2 linked regions of the Methanocaldococcus jannaschii DSM 2661 genome follow. The main gene of each other region encodes a partner of the protein of the gene in region 2 in a complex. Links are inferred from orthologs where the notes say so. Each region holds a gene or a part of one and is shown on either strand. Other genes may lie near its edges. The genes, in order: mcrC and MJ_RS00830.

The links.
Region 1: the proteins of MJ_RS00830 (region 2) and mcrC are in contact, whole or in part, in a cryo-EM structure (PDB 8S7X), measured with the Methanococcus maripaludis proteins. The link is inferred for Methanocaldococcus jannaschii DSM 2661 from one-to-one orthologs. Residues at the interface, in WP_011169945.1 of Methanococcus maripaludis: Tyr18, Asn20, Thr21, Thr23, Glu31, Lys33, Trp38, Leu40, Asp44, Ile45, Tyr46, Tyr47, Arg48, Leu51; in WP_011171501.1 of Methanococcus maripaludis: Asp143, Met144, Glu145, Ala148, Ala149, Thr154, Lys155, Asn156, Val157, Met158, Pro159, Leu160.

The regions. Positions count from the first base shown.
Region 1 is NC_000909.1:769,304-777,324, reverse strand. Bases 5,229-8,021 are described here. They hold mcrC (methyl-coenzyme M reductase I operon protein C), read right to left. Parts: upstream 7,030-8,021; coding sequence 6,427-7,029; downstream 5,229-6,426. Other genes in these bases: mcrB (coenzyme-B sulfoethylthiotransferase subunit beta), read right to left, coding at 7,538-8,021; mcrD (methyl-coenzyme M reductase operon protein D), read right to left, coding at 7,031-7,519; mcrG (coenzyme-B sulfoethylthiotransferase subunit gamma), read right to left, coding at 5,635-6,417; mcrA (coenzyme-B sulfoethylthiotransferase subunit alpha), read right to left, coding at 5,229-5,503. Outside these bases: MJ_RS04570 (tetrahydromethanopterin S-methyltransferase subunit F), read right to left, coding at 1-82; mtrA (tetrahydromethanopterin S-methyltransferase subunit A), read right to left, coding at 100-825; MJ_RS04560 (tetrahydromethanopterin S-methyltransferase subunit B), read right to left, coding at 857-1,168; tetrahydromethanopterin S-methyltransferase subunit MtrC, read right to left, coding at 1,178-1,975; mtrD (tetrahydromethanopterin S-methyltransferase subunit D), read right to left, coding at 2,005-2,697; mtrE (tetrahydromethanopterin S-methyltransferase subunit E), read right to left, coding at 2,711-3,622; more of mcrA, read right to left, coding at 3,842-5,228.
Region 2 is NC_000909.1:155,171-163,301, reverse strand. The notes cover bases 1,858-4,760. They hold MJ_RS00830 (DUF2098 domain-containing protein), read right to left. Parts: upstream 3,499-4,760; coding sequence 3,217-3,498; downstream 1,858-3,216. Other genes in these bases: MJ_RS00835 (TIGR03576 family pyridoxal phosphate-dependent enzyme), read right to left, coding at 2,026-3,150; MJ_RS00840 (DUF128 domain-containing protein), read left to right, coding at 1,858-1,878. Outside these bases: Asp-tRNA(Asn)/Glu-tRNA(Gln) amidotransferase subunit GatB, read left to right, coding at 1-212; more of MJ_RS00840, read left to right, coding at 259-1,857.

The sequences.
Region 1 (8,021 bases), 610 kb from region 2 along the record:
TTAATCCAACTTTATATTCTAAATCCTCTACATAACTCTGTATTGATGAAACATTAGGTTTGTTTGAAACTTCAACACCCATTTTCTCACCTTATACAATTAGAACATTAAGATTCCCATAATTAGTAGCATTAAGAACAAACCAGTGGCAATTCCTTGAATCTTACCATTATAATATCCTGCCTGCCACTTTGCTAACAATCCATTATAGCACATTTCATTTCCAATTAATCTCATTCTACTCTCAATTATTGCCATTTCTGGTGTTATTGGTTTTATAACACCCTCTTCCTCTTCTCCTCCTCCTTTTCCTCCTTCTAACTCAATTATAAATGGGTCTTCGTCAATAGCTCCTGGGTCTTTACTTAAACACTCTTTTATTGCTTGTGTTATTTTACCAATATCTTCACAGTCAATTAAATCAACAACTTCAACTATCTGCCTTCTAAATCTTTCAACTGCTTCTTTATTCACGTTCTCTAAGAATGGTATGGCCCCTTTAGCTCCAATAATACCTCCATCGTCTCCAATGCCATTTTCCCATAATGCTTTAAAACACTGTCCAGTTATATGCCCTTGGACTTCTGAACCACAGAGAATCATAAACCTAATGTTTGGGTTTGATATATAGTTTGCTACAACCTTTTCAATACCCAAGTTTTCTGTGTGGCAAGGTCCTGCTATAGCAGCCCCTGCATCGATACATGCTTGCTCCAAACCGTGAGAACCTAAAGTTACAACTCCAACACAACTTTCCGGATTTCCAACAACATATTCACCAGAGACAATTGGCCATCCTGGTGCTGGTTCTCTTTTATTTGCCATAGACATCACCATAAAAATTTTTAAGAGATTTTTAGAATTTCACTCCCAATATTATCGCCAACAGTGCCATTATCCCAAGACCTATCCAAAATCCAAAGAATGCACTCTTAAAGTATCCTGATATTGCATAGACGCCATCTCTATTTGGGAATGAGTTTAATGGTGGATACCTTGGATCTAAAGAATGCTCATATGCATCTACCAATGTTTCCAATTTTTTAATTTGTTCTTCTATTGGAGAAACATCAACAAATAACAAATCTCCAAATCCTTTTGTAATTACTCCTGTTTCAACAGTATATACTAAAGGAATATTCTGGTCTATAAATACATAAGTTGCCATATTATCACCTTATTCCTCCTTCTTAGGAATCTCTGGAACGTGAAGAACTGCACAGGCATCTTTAAATGACATCTTAACAAACTTCACATAGACAATTGCCCATAATATTATTGAAACAATTATAGATACTATATCTAATTTAACTACTGAGAATACAAACCATGTTATAAAACCACAAGCAACTGCTAATGTTAATGTTCTCTTATGGCTTTCATTTGGACCCAAACATGCGTTAAATGGATGTAATATTGCCATACCCGCAGCAATAAATGCCAAGGCCATCATACCATTATTTAATGCATAATCAATGTATTTTTGTGGTTCTAAACTACCCACATAGGCAACAGTAAATCCTAATAAAGCCATGGCTCCTGCAATTGATAAAAATGTCATACTTCTAACCATAATTGGAATCTTCATACCTACTGGATTTACTGTTAATCTTCCAACGATATATCCAATAACTGCTGAAACTATCAATGTTATAATTGGAGCTACCAAATAAGGAAGATTGAAGTAATCAGGAATTAAAACACCTGCAACTGCCGCCAATGTTCCCATACCTAAACTTACCATACCAATGGACGGAACTCCTGTTCCAAGACCGTAAGCAGCTACTTTCCTAACAGTATTTGCTCCAGCAACACATGCTGCAGATGCCAATAAACCGCCAATTAACATTCCCAATCCATAAGGTGACAAAAAGTTTGCTAAATAGCATCCAACCAATGATAAAGCAATACCTACAGCAAATATTTGCTCTTCAGGATAAAGTTCAGCTGCATGACCTCCTCCACCATGTGACATAATTAATCACCCATTCTATATTGTTAAATTTATAAAACCATCAATACTGAAATTATACCAAACAATAATGAAGCTACTGTTGATGCAATAACTCCATTAGGCATTTTCTTGAATTTTGGGTCGTGGAATCCTTCAATAGTCCCTCCAATGTTATATGATGCTAAAACCGCATTGATAAAGAAGAAACCAACTGCTAACATCCCTGCAACTCCTGGATCTAAACCGAGTTTTCTTAAAGCAATGTATGCTAAAGCTCCACCAATTCCTCCTAAAGCCGCTCCTATTAAACCACTAACAAAACAAACAGTTGGAACTCCATGTCCTGTAGTCCCTGGAGTAACATAAGGTTTTTGTGGATCTTTAGTTATAGGATCAATTTCACACTTATCTGCAGCTGGAACAACCCCAACTCCAAATACATAAATTAATTGCCCAATTAACATCGTTACTCCGAGCATAATCATTGAACTTACAGCTCCAGAGATCATAATCAATGCCATTCCAATAGGTGATAAACCTACATTTGATGCCATTACTGCAGCACCCATCAATCCAGTAAAACCTGCCCCTGCTGCCAACTGTGTTGTTCCTGTTCCAACCCCTGTTGAGGTCGCCATAGCCGCTGGAGCCCCTCCAACAGGGATAAAATGAACACTTGCATTAATTATTGCCCCTGCAATAGTCATCTCAATTAATGGAACAATTGCGCTAACAATATCCATACATTATCACCTTTTATTTTGTGTATGGTCCATACTTATTTCTTGCAAAGACCTCAACCTTTCTATTTATTATTGCCAATATAGCTACGATTATCAAACCAATAACAATTGATATTATTGAAGCAGTTATTACACTTCCTCCCTGACCTCCTTTTAATATATCTCCCAAAACACCTCTCCAACCATCTAAAAATACAATTAAACCAAAGCATAAACCAGTTAAAACTCCTCCTAATCTTGAACAGAAGTATGAGGAGTCCATACCGTTTCTTAAACCATATTCTGCTTTAATGTCAATATCTCCATGGTTAGCAACTGGAACTCCTCCTCCAAATGGATATTTTTGATATTCTCTTTCAGCACCATAATGAACGTCTCCAGTTGATGAACCAATTGCACCAACAGTAATCCCAAATATCAATGCAATCAATGGCAGTGGGAATGGGTTTCCTAATATAGTGTTAGCTAAATAAGCCATTAAAACCATACAAAAGACTGCAATAAAACCATGTCCAACAATTGGGCCAAGATGGCTCATTACAACATCCCAATAAACTGGCTGACCAAAGTTCTTTGATTGACCCACAATTCTACCTAAATATGCTGAAATAGCATAAGCCCCATGAACAAAAGCAGCTACTCCTGCTCCTAAAATTAACGCTAAAATTGGGTTTAATCCCATTTGCATAATAGCATAAGCAACTGTCCCCGCAACTGCAACATACAAACCATAAGAAACTGGCTCCCCAGATATAGCCTTGTTAAAGTATCTGTGTATATTCCCCATCTGTGGAGCTAACTGAACCTGTGAGTTTGGGTTTGACTGAGACCCTACATCAGATTCCAAATCTTCTGCACATCCAGCAACTGTTGCCAATGCACCACTCAACGCTAAAGCCCCAAGGGCTATCAGTGTTGCATCCATCCTATCACCTCATTTTACATAAGACTTAGTTTTATTAGGTTAATATATAAGGTTTTCTATTTGATTCTGTTAAAATTCACTTAATTTTTATTTAACTTTTTTTTAGTTATAGGAATCCATCCAGAATATTAAAAACAATGTCAGAATTTAAGTTTTTGTATTTTACGTTTTAATATGCTTAACAATATCAACATAATAAAAAATTAAAAAATTTAGAATTTAGTGAGCTGGGATGATTGGATCTCTTTCTCCAGCTGGCTCGAATTCTCTTAAAGCACCTCTTGCAAACTCTTTTCTTGGATGTGTGAAGTCAAAGACTAATGATGGGTCTGCAAATGCAACCTTAATTAATGGGTTCAATGCAAATGCGTCTCCTCTTGCTGAGTGTGCAGCCTGTGTAATTCCAGCATATTCTCCTTGGTGACCAACGTTCATTGCGTAGTTTGGATAGTTAGGCCCTCTCAATTCTAATGGGGAACCTTCATCGTTTCTGAATGATAATGAGTTGGCTGCTCCACACTGGTCTTGTAAGTCATAACCATAGAATCCTAATCTGCTGTGGTATTCTTTGTGCAATATCTGGCTTAGATACCATCCGTTAACTCCAGCGTTTGAGTTTCCTGTAGCTAATGCAGTTGTAATACCTGCTGCAGCAGCTGTAACCCCTGCTCTTTGGGAACCTCCGAAGTGGTCTTCTAACAATGCTGGGAAGGTGTCATACTGCTCTAAACCATATAAAGTTACTTCAGTAGCAATATCTTCAACAACATCCATTGTTGGTTTTACGCTGTTGCATCCTCCATATTTCTTGGTTATGTAGTCATATCCGTAGTATGAGAAGTCATCCAAGATGTCATCTGTATAGGTTGCTGTAGCATACTGTGTAAATCCGACTCCTCCAGACATGTATCCTCCTAACCAGATTTGGTCATACAACATAGCCCCAGCAGCAACAACCTCTAATGACTGTTCAACTGGGTCATCTGAAACTCTTGATGTTTGAACAATATCTGCCAAGACTCCGAAGAAGATACCTCCTGGTTCATTTGGCCCTCTTGCTCTTCTTGCTGGCAAGAATGAAGCCATCTGAATGACATCAGCGTGCTTTGCAGCGTATGAGAAGTCAGCAATTGCTGCCTCCCCAGCACAGAGCTTGTAAGCTGTAATGAATGACATTCCAATCTGCATAGCACTCCATCTTGCTATTGTTCCCCCATCACAAACTCTACCGACTAATGTTGGAACTCTTGAAACTTGGTATGTTCTCTTACCGATTGCCTTCTTGATTTGTTCTGCCTGCTCTTCTGGGAACAACTTGTTAATGTCAATTAAGAACCTCTTGTCAATCTCATCTGCTAATTCGTCATCTCCAGTGAATATCTTAGCGTAACAGTCCCAGACTAATGCTGGGTGGACCTCAACCATGTGCTCCTGAACAACTGCTCCTCCTGGGAGAGCGTGGTTAATAGTTTCCATGTATTCATTAATTGTTTCTGGAGTAACCTCTACCCCCAATCTCTTTTCAAGAACAGCGTGAGCTGTATCCATCCCAACGATAACTGTTCTTCTTATGTCATCCCAGAACTGCTGCATTGCAGCGTTGTTCATGAAGTGTAAGTCATCCCCTTCAACAATTGCATCTGTATTTGAAACTTTGTAAGGCATTAATTTTCTCTGCCCCAATGGAACTCCAATATCTGGGTTGTAAAATGGAATTCCTCCTCTCTTCTCAATTAATTTTTGTGCTGCCTCAACGAATTCTCTTTTTCTTGCTGACTGTCTCCATCCGCCAAAGACATAGAACTTAGTGTATTTTTCTCTTGGGTCTTCTTCAAACTTTTCCTTTAATGCCTTTAAGAACAATCTTTTTTCAGCATCCATCGGGCTCACCTCTGTGAGGAATTTTGATTTTTATTTTTTATTTTTCTAAGTTATATTTTTGAGATTTATAATTTATTTTTGTAGTTTTAGTGGGAGAAAGTTATAAAGGTTAAATGGGCAAAGCCCAAATCTTAGAGTTTCTCGAAAACATCTTCTACTGGTAAGAACCCTCCTAAGGTTCTTGCTCTGTGGATTCTCTTAACAACTGTTAATAATTCTTCATCTTCTCTCATTGGGACTCCATCAATTCTGTAGATGGTTGTAATCTCTTTCAATTTCTCTTCTGGTAAAGGTTCTCCAACATCTACAGGCTCATCTAATGGTCTTCCAACCTGGTCTTTAACGTATAAAACGTGTCCTGTTTTCTCATCATAAACATATCTCTGGAGAGCATCGAACATTAAACCGTTTTCATCCAATCTTAATGAGTGTCCGTGGACAGTAGCTCCTCTAATACCAATTCTTGCAGGGTCAAAGAATGCTGTATCAATTAAGAAGTTCTTTGATAATGCTTCTAAGTCACTCTCTCTCATCTCAATAACTTGTCTTCCGGATAATGTTCCAGTATCTACTCCTCTAAATCTCCACATGTAAGTTCTTGCTCTGTCATATGGCTGAGCTGGAGCGAAGTACATTGAATCGGTAAATTGTATGTATCTAATTCTGTGACCTTCTTTAGCTCCATTTAATGGCTCAACTAAATCTCTTACATAGTCTTCTGGTAAATCCATCTCCTCTAATGGTGGGTGAACTGTTTTGTAATCCTCTCCTGGCTGTCTGTGACCCATTATCTTAACAACATCATCATCTGGAATGTCTCTCAACTTTTCTAACTGAACATCTGGATTCATGTGGTCTCTTCTATTTTGAGCAATTTTTGTTTGACCTGGGTAGAACTGTGGCTTGTATGCCATACAATCACCTCAATTTAGGTTTAAATGAAGTTTTATTTTTCTTATTACCTCATCAATTTTAGTTTGGGGACAAGATTCTCCCCTAATTACTCCAGTTACGATATCTACAACTGTCCCTTTGGTCTTAGGTTCTAAGGGCATGACATCCCTTGTCTTTATTCCATATTTAGCAAGGTCTTCCATATCCACAGGAGCTTGACAGACAATAATCGTTGGAATTTCAACGTATTTTAGGAGGAGACCCGCTTTATAGACGATATGGCTGATAACGTTTCCGAAATGAACAACACAGAGCTTATGTCTATTTATTTGCTCTGCCTCTTCTGGTTTGATACCAAAGGTTGAACCCAGAGCTCCTCTCGGAGCATCATGTGGTATTCCTGAACCAGCATTTAAAACCAGAACGCTTGTTTGAATCCCTGCTTCCCTTATTCCATAAGTTATCTCACAGACAGGTTTTGTTATATGCCTCCTTCCTGGTGACATCGCTACAACTACCACATCATTTTTTAATGCCTCTGCAAATGTCCCTCTCTGTGCTAATCCTCCCCCTTCTCCTAAACCCATCACTGACCTACAATCCACAATTTGTTCCCTTCTCCCTACTGGCATACTATTCCTCTTTTTCTTCTTTTTCTACAACTGTAACAGAGTTTGCCATTCTACTTCTTGGATCAACCATTCCTATCAATCTTCTGTCCATCTCATTTATTAGGAAGACCCCATCTTCACCATATTTTATATAGTCGGTAACTGTTGGTCTGTCTTTTAAGAATTTCCCGACTCTTAAGTTGTAGCCAAATGGGAACATTTCTTTGCAGATTTCATCTAATTTATCCAACTCACTGTCATCACTGAGAGTTATCCAGAATCTCCCTGCCATCACTGTTAGCTCTACTGGAACTCCTTTAACATGTATTATCTTCCTCTCTGTGTGATTCACTGGCAAACCTCTTGCAGGCCCATAAGTGATAACTTTAGGGAGGGGCTGACCGTGGATTACAACTCTCTCCACGGTCTTCAAGTCATAAATTTTATTGAGAAATTTTTCAGTTGTGGAGGCTTTCAAATACCTATGTGGGAAGATTTCAACTTCAATCATAAACAATCACTTAAAGTTTTAGATTTTGTCCTTAACTTCTAATGCTCCTTTTATGACATACTTCAATGGCTCTCTGAATTCATCAATTGCACTGAAGACAGTTCCAACTAATGCTGATGTTCTCTCTGGTGAGAACATCTGTGTTCCAGCGTCTAAACACATTGCAGCTGCAACTGGCGGGATAGCAAATCCTTTTGAGTGTCTTGTAACGATGTGGTTTCCGTTGAAGATACCTGGCCCTCCTCCTCCGTAAATTGAGTGACTGAAGAATGAGAATCCAACTGCTGTACCTTCTGCTCTACCGAAGTCAACTCCTGGTAATCCTGTTTCGTATTCTAAGATGTCGTTGTAGTATAAGATTGTTGATGCAATGTTCTGTGCTGCTCTTGCAGCCCCACAGTTTACTATAGCAGCTGCAACTAAACCAGCTGCAGCGTAAGCGTTCCACTTAGCAACATCAACTGGTTTGTATAACTTAAATCCTGATGGTAATGTTTTGTCT
Region 2 (8,131 bases):
AGGAGCTTGGATTAACAGTTATTAGAGATGAAGACGCTTTAGTTAAAGCGGTTGAGGAAGCTATTAAAAACAATCCAAAGGCAGTTGAAGATTATCTAAATGGTAAAAAAGAGGCATTGAACTTCTTAATGGGGCAAGTAATGAGATTAACAAGGGGAAGGGCAGATCCAAAGAGAGTCATTGAGTTATTGAAAGAGAGATTAGATAAATAAATTTTTATTATTCTTTTTTTTAATAATTATTTTTTAGGTGATAATAATGGCAGACCTTGATAGGAAGTTAATAGAAATTTTAGATATTTTATCTAAATCAAAAGAGCCTGTAGGGGCTAAAATTATAGCTAAAGAACTTAATAAGAGGGGTTATAAAATTGGAGAGAGGGCTGTGAGATATCATTTAAAGTTATTGGATGGGATGAAATTAACAAAAAAAGTTGGTTATGCTGGAAGGGTTATAACTGAGAGAGGTTTAGAGGAGTTGGAGAAAGCTAATATATCTTATAGACTGGGGAGTATTTACTCGAATATATTGGAAAAAACAATATCTGCCAACTATAGGTTTGGATATGTAGTTATCAACAGATGTCAGGTTTATGCAGACTTTAATGATGTGTTAAAAATAATAAAAAGTGTCTATGAGTCTGGTTTGGCTGTTGGGGATAGAGTTGGAATTATAGATAGGGAAAAATTCGTGGAAATAAATACCCTCTGCTCATTAAACTTTGATAATATCCTACTACAAAATGGCATTTTTCCACTCCATGTATGTGCTGGAGTTGTTAAATATGAGGATGGAAAACCAGTAGAATTTAAAGAAATTATAGATTACAAATCTACATCTATAGACCCATTGAGAGCATTTATTGAGAAGAAAGAAACAGATGTTATGGGTATTATAGAGAATGGGGAGGGTTATTTACCAGCAAACTTTAGATACTTTGGAGTTGAGTTTTTGGAGAGATTTGAGACTATATTGGAGATAGATGAATTAAAATGTATTATTAGTTATGGGACAGAAAATGTTTTAGGATTAGATGTTGGAGATGATAAGGTGGGAGTCGCTTTAATTGGAGGTCTAACACCAATAGCTCCATTTGTTGAAAACAACTACTGCGTTGAAATTTGTCCAATGTCATCAATTGTTAGATTAGAATCTCTCCATAAGCTTAAAAAGAATCCAAGGGATATAGTAACAAAGAAGGCAAATATAAGAATAAAAACCGCTTTATCAAAAATGTTCAATGCAATGGCAAAGGTAACCTATGATATAGATGAAGCTGATGGAGATGTTATAGTAAATACTGCATTTATCGATAAAAAATACCTTGATGAGGCATTTGATATACTAAAAGAGGCATATAAAAAAGGTTTAGGCATATCCGACAGATTTGGAATTGTTGAAGAAAATGATAGGATAAAAATTCAAACAATCTGTGCTGTAACCTTAGATGGAATATTTTTAAGAAACTCAGTTCCTCTCATACCAAAATATGGGGGGATTTTGGAGATAACTGAAGATAAGGAGAGGTTTATTGATATAATTGGTTATGATGGTTCGTCATTAGACCCTCATGAAGTTTTCTTTAATTTTGTTGATTGTGAAAAAACATTTTTGGCAGGATTTAGGGAAGTGCATAGAGTTGCAAGAGAGAAATTAGAAGAAGTTTTAAAGAAATTAAATTGGAATGGTATTAAAGCTATAGGAGAGCCAAACAATGAACTTTATGGTATTGGCGTGAATAAAGACATGTGTGGAGTTGTAACAATGGGGGGAATAAATCCCTTAGTGTTATTGAAAGAGAATGAAATACCTATTGAGTTAAAGGCAATGCATGAAGTTGTTAGATTTTCAGATTTAAAGAGTTATAAGGAGATTTAAACTCATATATCCTAAATACTCTCATTAAAGTGGGGCTGAACGAAGTGAAGCCCCGCTCGGGTATCCCAATAGGGGCTTCCCCTATGGATTTAAAGAGTTATAAAAATATTTAACCACAATTAGTGATATAAAGGAACTTTAAACTTTTTAAGATTTAAAAGCCATTTTTATTGATTCAACTATTGCCTTTATTATATAATTATCATCAATCCTTTCAGCATCCCTTGATGTTAAATCAATCCTTAAACTTTTACTTGCCCCAGGCATACCTGCCACGGTTATAGTTATAATTCCATAATTTTTTAACAAATTAAACCCAATCTCAATGAGTTTTTTAATATTTATAGTGTCATCTTTATAAACTCTTTTTATTACAAATCCCGTTGGTGTTCTTTCATAAACAATATTTATATTATCATCTATTGCCTTAAGCTCTTTGTTTAATTTTTCAATCTTAGATAAATCAAAGTTTTTAGCCCTTTCAAATGCTTTTCTAATTCTTTCTAAGTTAAAGTTTTTTAAAGCTCTATATATACCAGCCAATAAAGGGGGCTGAGCTTCTAAGCCAAACTTAGTGCCTTCAATATATATCTTATCAACAAGTTCCTTTTTTCCAGCTAATAAACCTCCCCTCGGTCCTTCCATAAGCTTATCTGTGCTTGTAACTACCAAATCAGCTCCCAATTTTAATGCTGGAGGTTGATTAAATAACAACCTAACTCTCGCTCCAGAGGCATCATCAACAAAGACAATAGCTTCTTTATTTTTAGCTGTATTAATAACTTTTTTAAAGTTTTCAAGTTCAATAACTTTCAAATCCATTGTTGAACCAGTGATAATAACTAGAGTATCTTTATCTATTTTATTTAAAATCTCTCCTACTTTATCAGATTCAAAATACTTAGCATTAACAATTTTACAACTTCTCTCTATTGATGGATGTCCTGGAAGTTCTGGTAGATAGTGGATAACTTTTTTTGGTTTTAATGCCAATATAGTGGCTAAAATTGCCGATGATGTTCTATTAAAACCAACACATTTATCATTCTCATCTCCACCTAAATGTTTAAGCCCATATTCATTAACCTTCTCTGCAAAGTAAGATGACCCAATGTAGGTATTTAATAAAGCTTTATCTTTTTCATCTATTAAAAACCCTCCTGACAATCCACTTAAGTCATACAATGCATCTCTACCCTTTTCATTTAATATTTCTAAGATAATTTTTCTTGCCTTCTCTAATCTTAAAAACTCCTCATAGTCGGAGAGCATTAAATCACCAATACAAGTTTATAAAAATTTAAAAAATTTAAAAAATAAAAGGAAAATAATAATGATTTATCCAGCCCCACAAGCATCTCCTAAATCCAGGTCTATTAATTTTCCTTCTTCTAATTCTTCTTTTTCTAATTTCTTAACGACTTCATCAATATCTTCTTTTCTTTCTGTTATCTTCGACTTATCGATAACTCTCAATAGGTGCGGTCTATACATTAAATTGTTATCTAACACAACCCAAATGTCTCCATTTTCGTCTTTTCTTATATCTACAACTCTTCCTTTTGTTCCAGTATTTATATAAACCACATAATCTCCAACTTTAATATTAACTTCATCCATGTATCCCACGCTCCAAATATTTTATAATAGGACTTTCGCAATTTATATATTGAATTTGGAACTTAGACACCCAGAGGGTGTCAATACGCAATAAAAAATTTATTCCTGCGAAAGTCCTATTACAATAATCTTCTCTCATAGCATGTATTAATAATTTATTCAAATTATTGTTCTATTCCTAAAAACGTTGCATATAACAACCTCTCGTTATAGGATGCACTTGAGGGATGCGTCCCCAATCCGGAGGGGTTGGGGCTGAGGCAAGCCCACGACTGGTGGTGAAACCCCGCAGCAACCAGCCGCAAGAAAGGTTTATCCTTTCTTGCGACCGTACCTCCCACTTAATTCCGGTTGATCCTGCCGGAGGCCACTGCTATCGGGGTCCGACTAAGCCATGCGAGTCAAGGGGCTCCCTTCGGGGAGCACCGGCGCACGGCTCAGTAACACGTGGCTAACCTACCCTCGGGTGGGGGATAACCTCGGGAAACTGAGGCTAATCCCCCATAGGGGAGGAGGTCTGGAATGATCCCTCCCCGAAAGGCGTAAGCTGCCCGAGGATGGGGCTGCGGCGGATTAGGTAGTTGGTGGGGTAACGGCCCACCAAGCCTACGATCCGTACGGGCCCTGAGAGGGGGAGCCCGGAGATGGACACTGAGACACGGGTCCAGGCCTACGGGGCGCAGCAGGCGCGAAACCTCCGCAATGCGCGAAAGCGCGACGGGGGGACCCCGAGTGCCCACGCCCTGCGTGGGCTTTTCCGGAGTGTAAACAGCTCCGGGAATAAGGGCTGGGCAAGTCCGGTGCCAGCAGCCGCGGTAATACCGGCGGCCCAAGTGGTGGCCACTGTTATTGGGCCTAAAGCGTCCGTAGCCGGCCCGGTAAGTCTCTGCTTAAATCTGCGGCTCAACCGCAGGGCTGGCAGAGATACTGCCGGGCTTGGGACCGGGAGAGGCCGGGGGTACCCCAGGGGTAGCGGTGAAATGCGTTGATCCCTGGGGGACCACCTGTGGCGAAGGCGCCCGGCTGGAACGGGTCCGACGGTGAGGGACGAAGGCCAGGGGAGCAAACCGGATTAGATACCCGGGTAGTCCTGGCTGTAAACTCTGCGGACTAGGTGTCGCGTCGGCTTCGGGCCGACGCGGTGCCGAAGGGAAGCCGTTAAGTCCGCCGCCTGGGGAGTACGGTCGCAAGACTGAAACTTAAAGGAATTGGCGGGGGAGCACTACAACGGGTGGAGCCTGCGGTTTAATTGGATTCAACGCCGGGCATCTTACCAGGGGCGACGGCAGGATGAAGGCCAGGTTGACGACCTTGCCAGACGCGCCGAGAGGTGGTGCATGGCCGTCGTCAGCTCGTACCGTGAGGCGTCCTGTTAAGTCAGGTAACGAGCGAGACCCGTGCCCCATGTTGCTACCTCCTCCTCCGGGAGGAGGGCACTCATGGGGGACCGCCGGCGCTAAGCCGGAGGAAGGTGCGGGCAACGACAGGTCCGCATGCCCCGAATCCCCTGGGCTACACGCGGGCTACAATGGCCGGGACAATGGGACGCGACCCCGAAAGGGGGAGCGAATCCCCTAAACCCGGTCGTAGTCCGGATCGAGGGCTGTAACTCGCCCTCGTGAAGCCGGAATCCGTAGTAATCGCGCCTCACCATGGCGCGGTGAATGCGTCCCTGCTCCTTGCACACACCGCCCGTCACGCCACCCGAGTTGAGCCCAAGTGAGGCCCTGTCCGCAAGGGCAGGGTCGAACTTGGGTTCAGCGAGGGGGGCGAAGTCGTAACAAGGTAGCCGTAGGGGAACTGCGGCTGGATCACCTCCTGAGAAAAAAGCGCTGGTTGCTGCGGGGCACCAAACCAGTCGTGGGCTTGCCTCATAGGGAAAGTGGGCCCGTAGCTCAGCTGGGAGAGCGCCGGCCTTGCAAGCCGGAGGCCGTGGGTTCAAATCCCACCGGGTCCACTATATATGCAGCCTGCAACTCCAAAGAGTTGCAGGTGAAGGGCCTGATACGGGACTTTCGCAGGAAATAATTTTTATTTGGTAATTGATGCTTTCAGCATCTCACTACCTTATAAATATTACAAACTGCGAAAGTCCCGTAAAAACATGAGGGCCATGCATAGGCTTCCACATCCCGGTGAAATCTGGATACTCTGCCGGGCCACCAGCCCACCTGGTGGATGGCTCGGCTCGGGGCGCCGAGGAAGGGCGTGGCAAGCTGCGATAAGCCCGGGGGAGGCGCAGGCAGCCGTGGAACCCGGGATCCCCGAATGGGACTTCCTGCCCCATTTGGGGCGCTCCCGTTAGGGAGCGGGAACGCGGGGAAAAGAAGCATCCGAGTACCCGCAGGAAAAGAAACCAACAGGGATGCCGGGAGTAGGGGCGACCGAAACCGGCACAGGGCAAACCGAATCCCTACCCGTAAGGGTAGGGAGATGTGGAGTTGCAGGGCCCCCAATACAGACCCCCACTGGGAAGCCGAAGTCCCCTGGAATGGGGCGCCATAGAGGGTGAAAGCCCCGTAGGCGTAACCAGTTGGGGGTCTTGGGGTGTCCCTGAGTACCGCGCGTTGGATATCGCGCGGGAAGCTGGGAGACATTAGGCTTCCAACCCTAAATACGTCCCGAGACCGATAGCGAACTAGTACCGTGAGGGAAAGCTGAAAAGCACCCCTTGCGGGGGGTGAAAAGAGCCTGAAACCAGGTGGGTACGGAATGGCACGGCCCGAAAGGTAACCACCCCGAAGGAAACTCCCGCGAGGGAGGAGTACGAGGGGTGGCATGCCGGGGTCGTGCCGTCCGTTTCGAAAAACGGGCCGGGGAGTGTACGGGTGTGGCGAGCCTAAGGGGTTCAACCCCGGAGGCGTAGGGAAACCGACATGCCCGCAGCCCTTATGGGTGAGGGGCGGGGTCTTAATGGGCCCGGAGTCACACCCGTACGACCCGAAACCGGGCGATCTAGGCCGGGGTAGGGTGAAGCCCCTCGCCAGAGGGGTGGAGGCCCGCAGGGGTGTTACCGCGCAAAGTGCTCCTCTGACCCCGGTCTAGGGGTGAAAAGCCAATCGAGCCCGGAGATAGCTGGTTCCCCCCGAAATAACTCGCAGGTTAGCCGGGGGTTAGGTAGATGGCGGGGTAGAGCCACGGATAGGGTGTTTAGGGGGCGAGAGCCTCGGCACCCTGTCAAACTCCGAACCCGTCATCGCCGTAGCCCCCGAGTGAGGGCATACGGGTAAGCCGTATGTCCGAGAGGGGAACAACCCGGACCCGGGTTAAGGCCCCTAAGTGCCGGCTAAGTGTAAATGAGAAGGGAGTCCCTGGCCTAAGACAGCGGGGAGGTTGGCTTAGAAGCAGCCATCCTTTAAAGAGTGCGTAACAGCTCACCCGTCGAGGTCAGGGGCCCCGAAGATAACGGGGGCTAAGCCGGCCGCCGAGACCCGGGGGGGCTGAAAAGCCATCCGGTAGGGGGGCGTCCCGCGGGGGTAGAAGCTCGGCCGTGAGGTCGGGTGGACCCCGTGGGAACGAGAATCCCGGCAGTAGTAACAGCAAAGTGGGGTGAGAATCCCCACCGCCGAAGGGGCCAGGTTTCCACAGCAACGGTCGTCAGCTGTGGGTTAGCCGGTCCTAACCCCCGGGGTAATTCCCTGGGGGGGAAAGGGAAGCGGGTTAATATTCCCGCGCCACCGGGGTACGTGCGGCAACGCAAGGCCAGCTCCTGACGCTTCGGGGTAGGCCGACCACCCCCGTCGGGGTGGCCAAGCGCATAAGCCCGGGGAGTGCCGTAATGGCGAGAACCGGGCAAAAGCGTGATGGGCCCTCCGTTAGGAGGGTTCGGCTGAGCCCTGGAGCCCGTGAAAAGGGAGCTGGCAAGGATCCCCGGTGACCGTACCCAGAACCGACACAGGTGCCCCTAGGCGAGTATCCTAAGGCGTGTCGGGAGAATCCGGCCCAGGGAAGTCGGCAAATTGGCCCCGTAACTTCGGGAGAAGGGGTGCCTGCGGTCTTCTCTAAGTGAGGGGACCGCAGTCGCAGTGGCCAGGGGGGTCCGACTGTTTAATAAAAACACAGGTCTTGGCTAGCCCGTAAGGGTGTGTACCAAGGCCGACGCCTGCCCAGTGCCGGTACGTGAAACCCGGGTACAACCGGGCGAAGCGCCGGTAAACGGCGGGGGTAACTATAACCCTCTTAAGGTAGCGAAATTCCTTGTCGGGTAAGTTCCGACCTGCATGAATGGCGTAACGAGACCCCCACTGTCCCGGGCCGGAACCCGGTGAACCTACCATTCCGGTGCAAAGGCCGGAGACCCCCAGTGGGAAGCGAAGACCCCGTGGAGCTTTACTGCAGCCTGTCGTTGGGGCATGGCCGTGGGTGCACAGCGTAGGTGGGAGCCGTCGAAGCCACCCCTCCGGGGGTGGTGGAGGCGCCCATGGGACACCACCCACCCATGGCCATGTCCCTAACCCCGTAAAGGGGGACACCGGCAGGTGGGCAGTTTGGCTGGGGCGGCACCCCCCTGAAAAGGCATCAGGGGGGCCCAAAGGTCGGCTCAGGCGGGTCAGAACTCCGCCGTGGAGTGCAAGGGCAAAAGCCGGCCTGACTTGGTCGGTAAAAGAGGCCGACCAAGAGGCGAAAGCCGGGC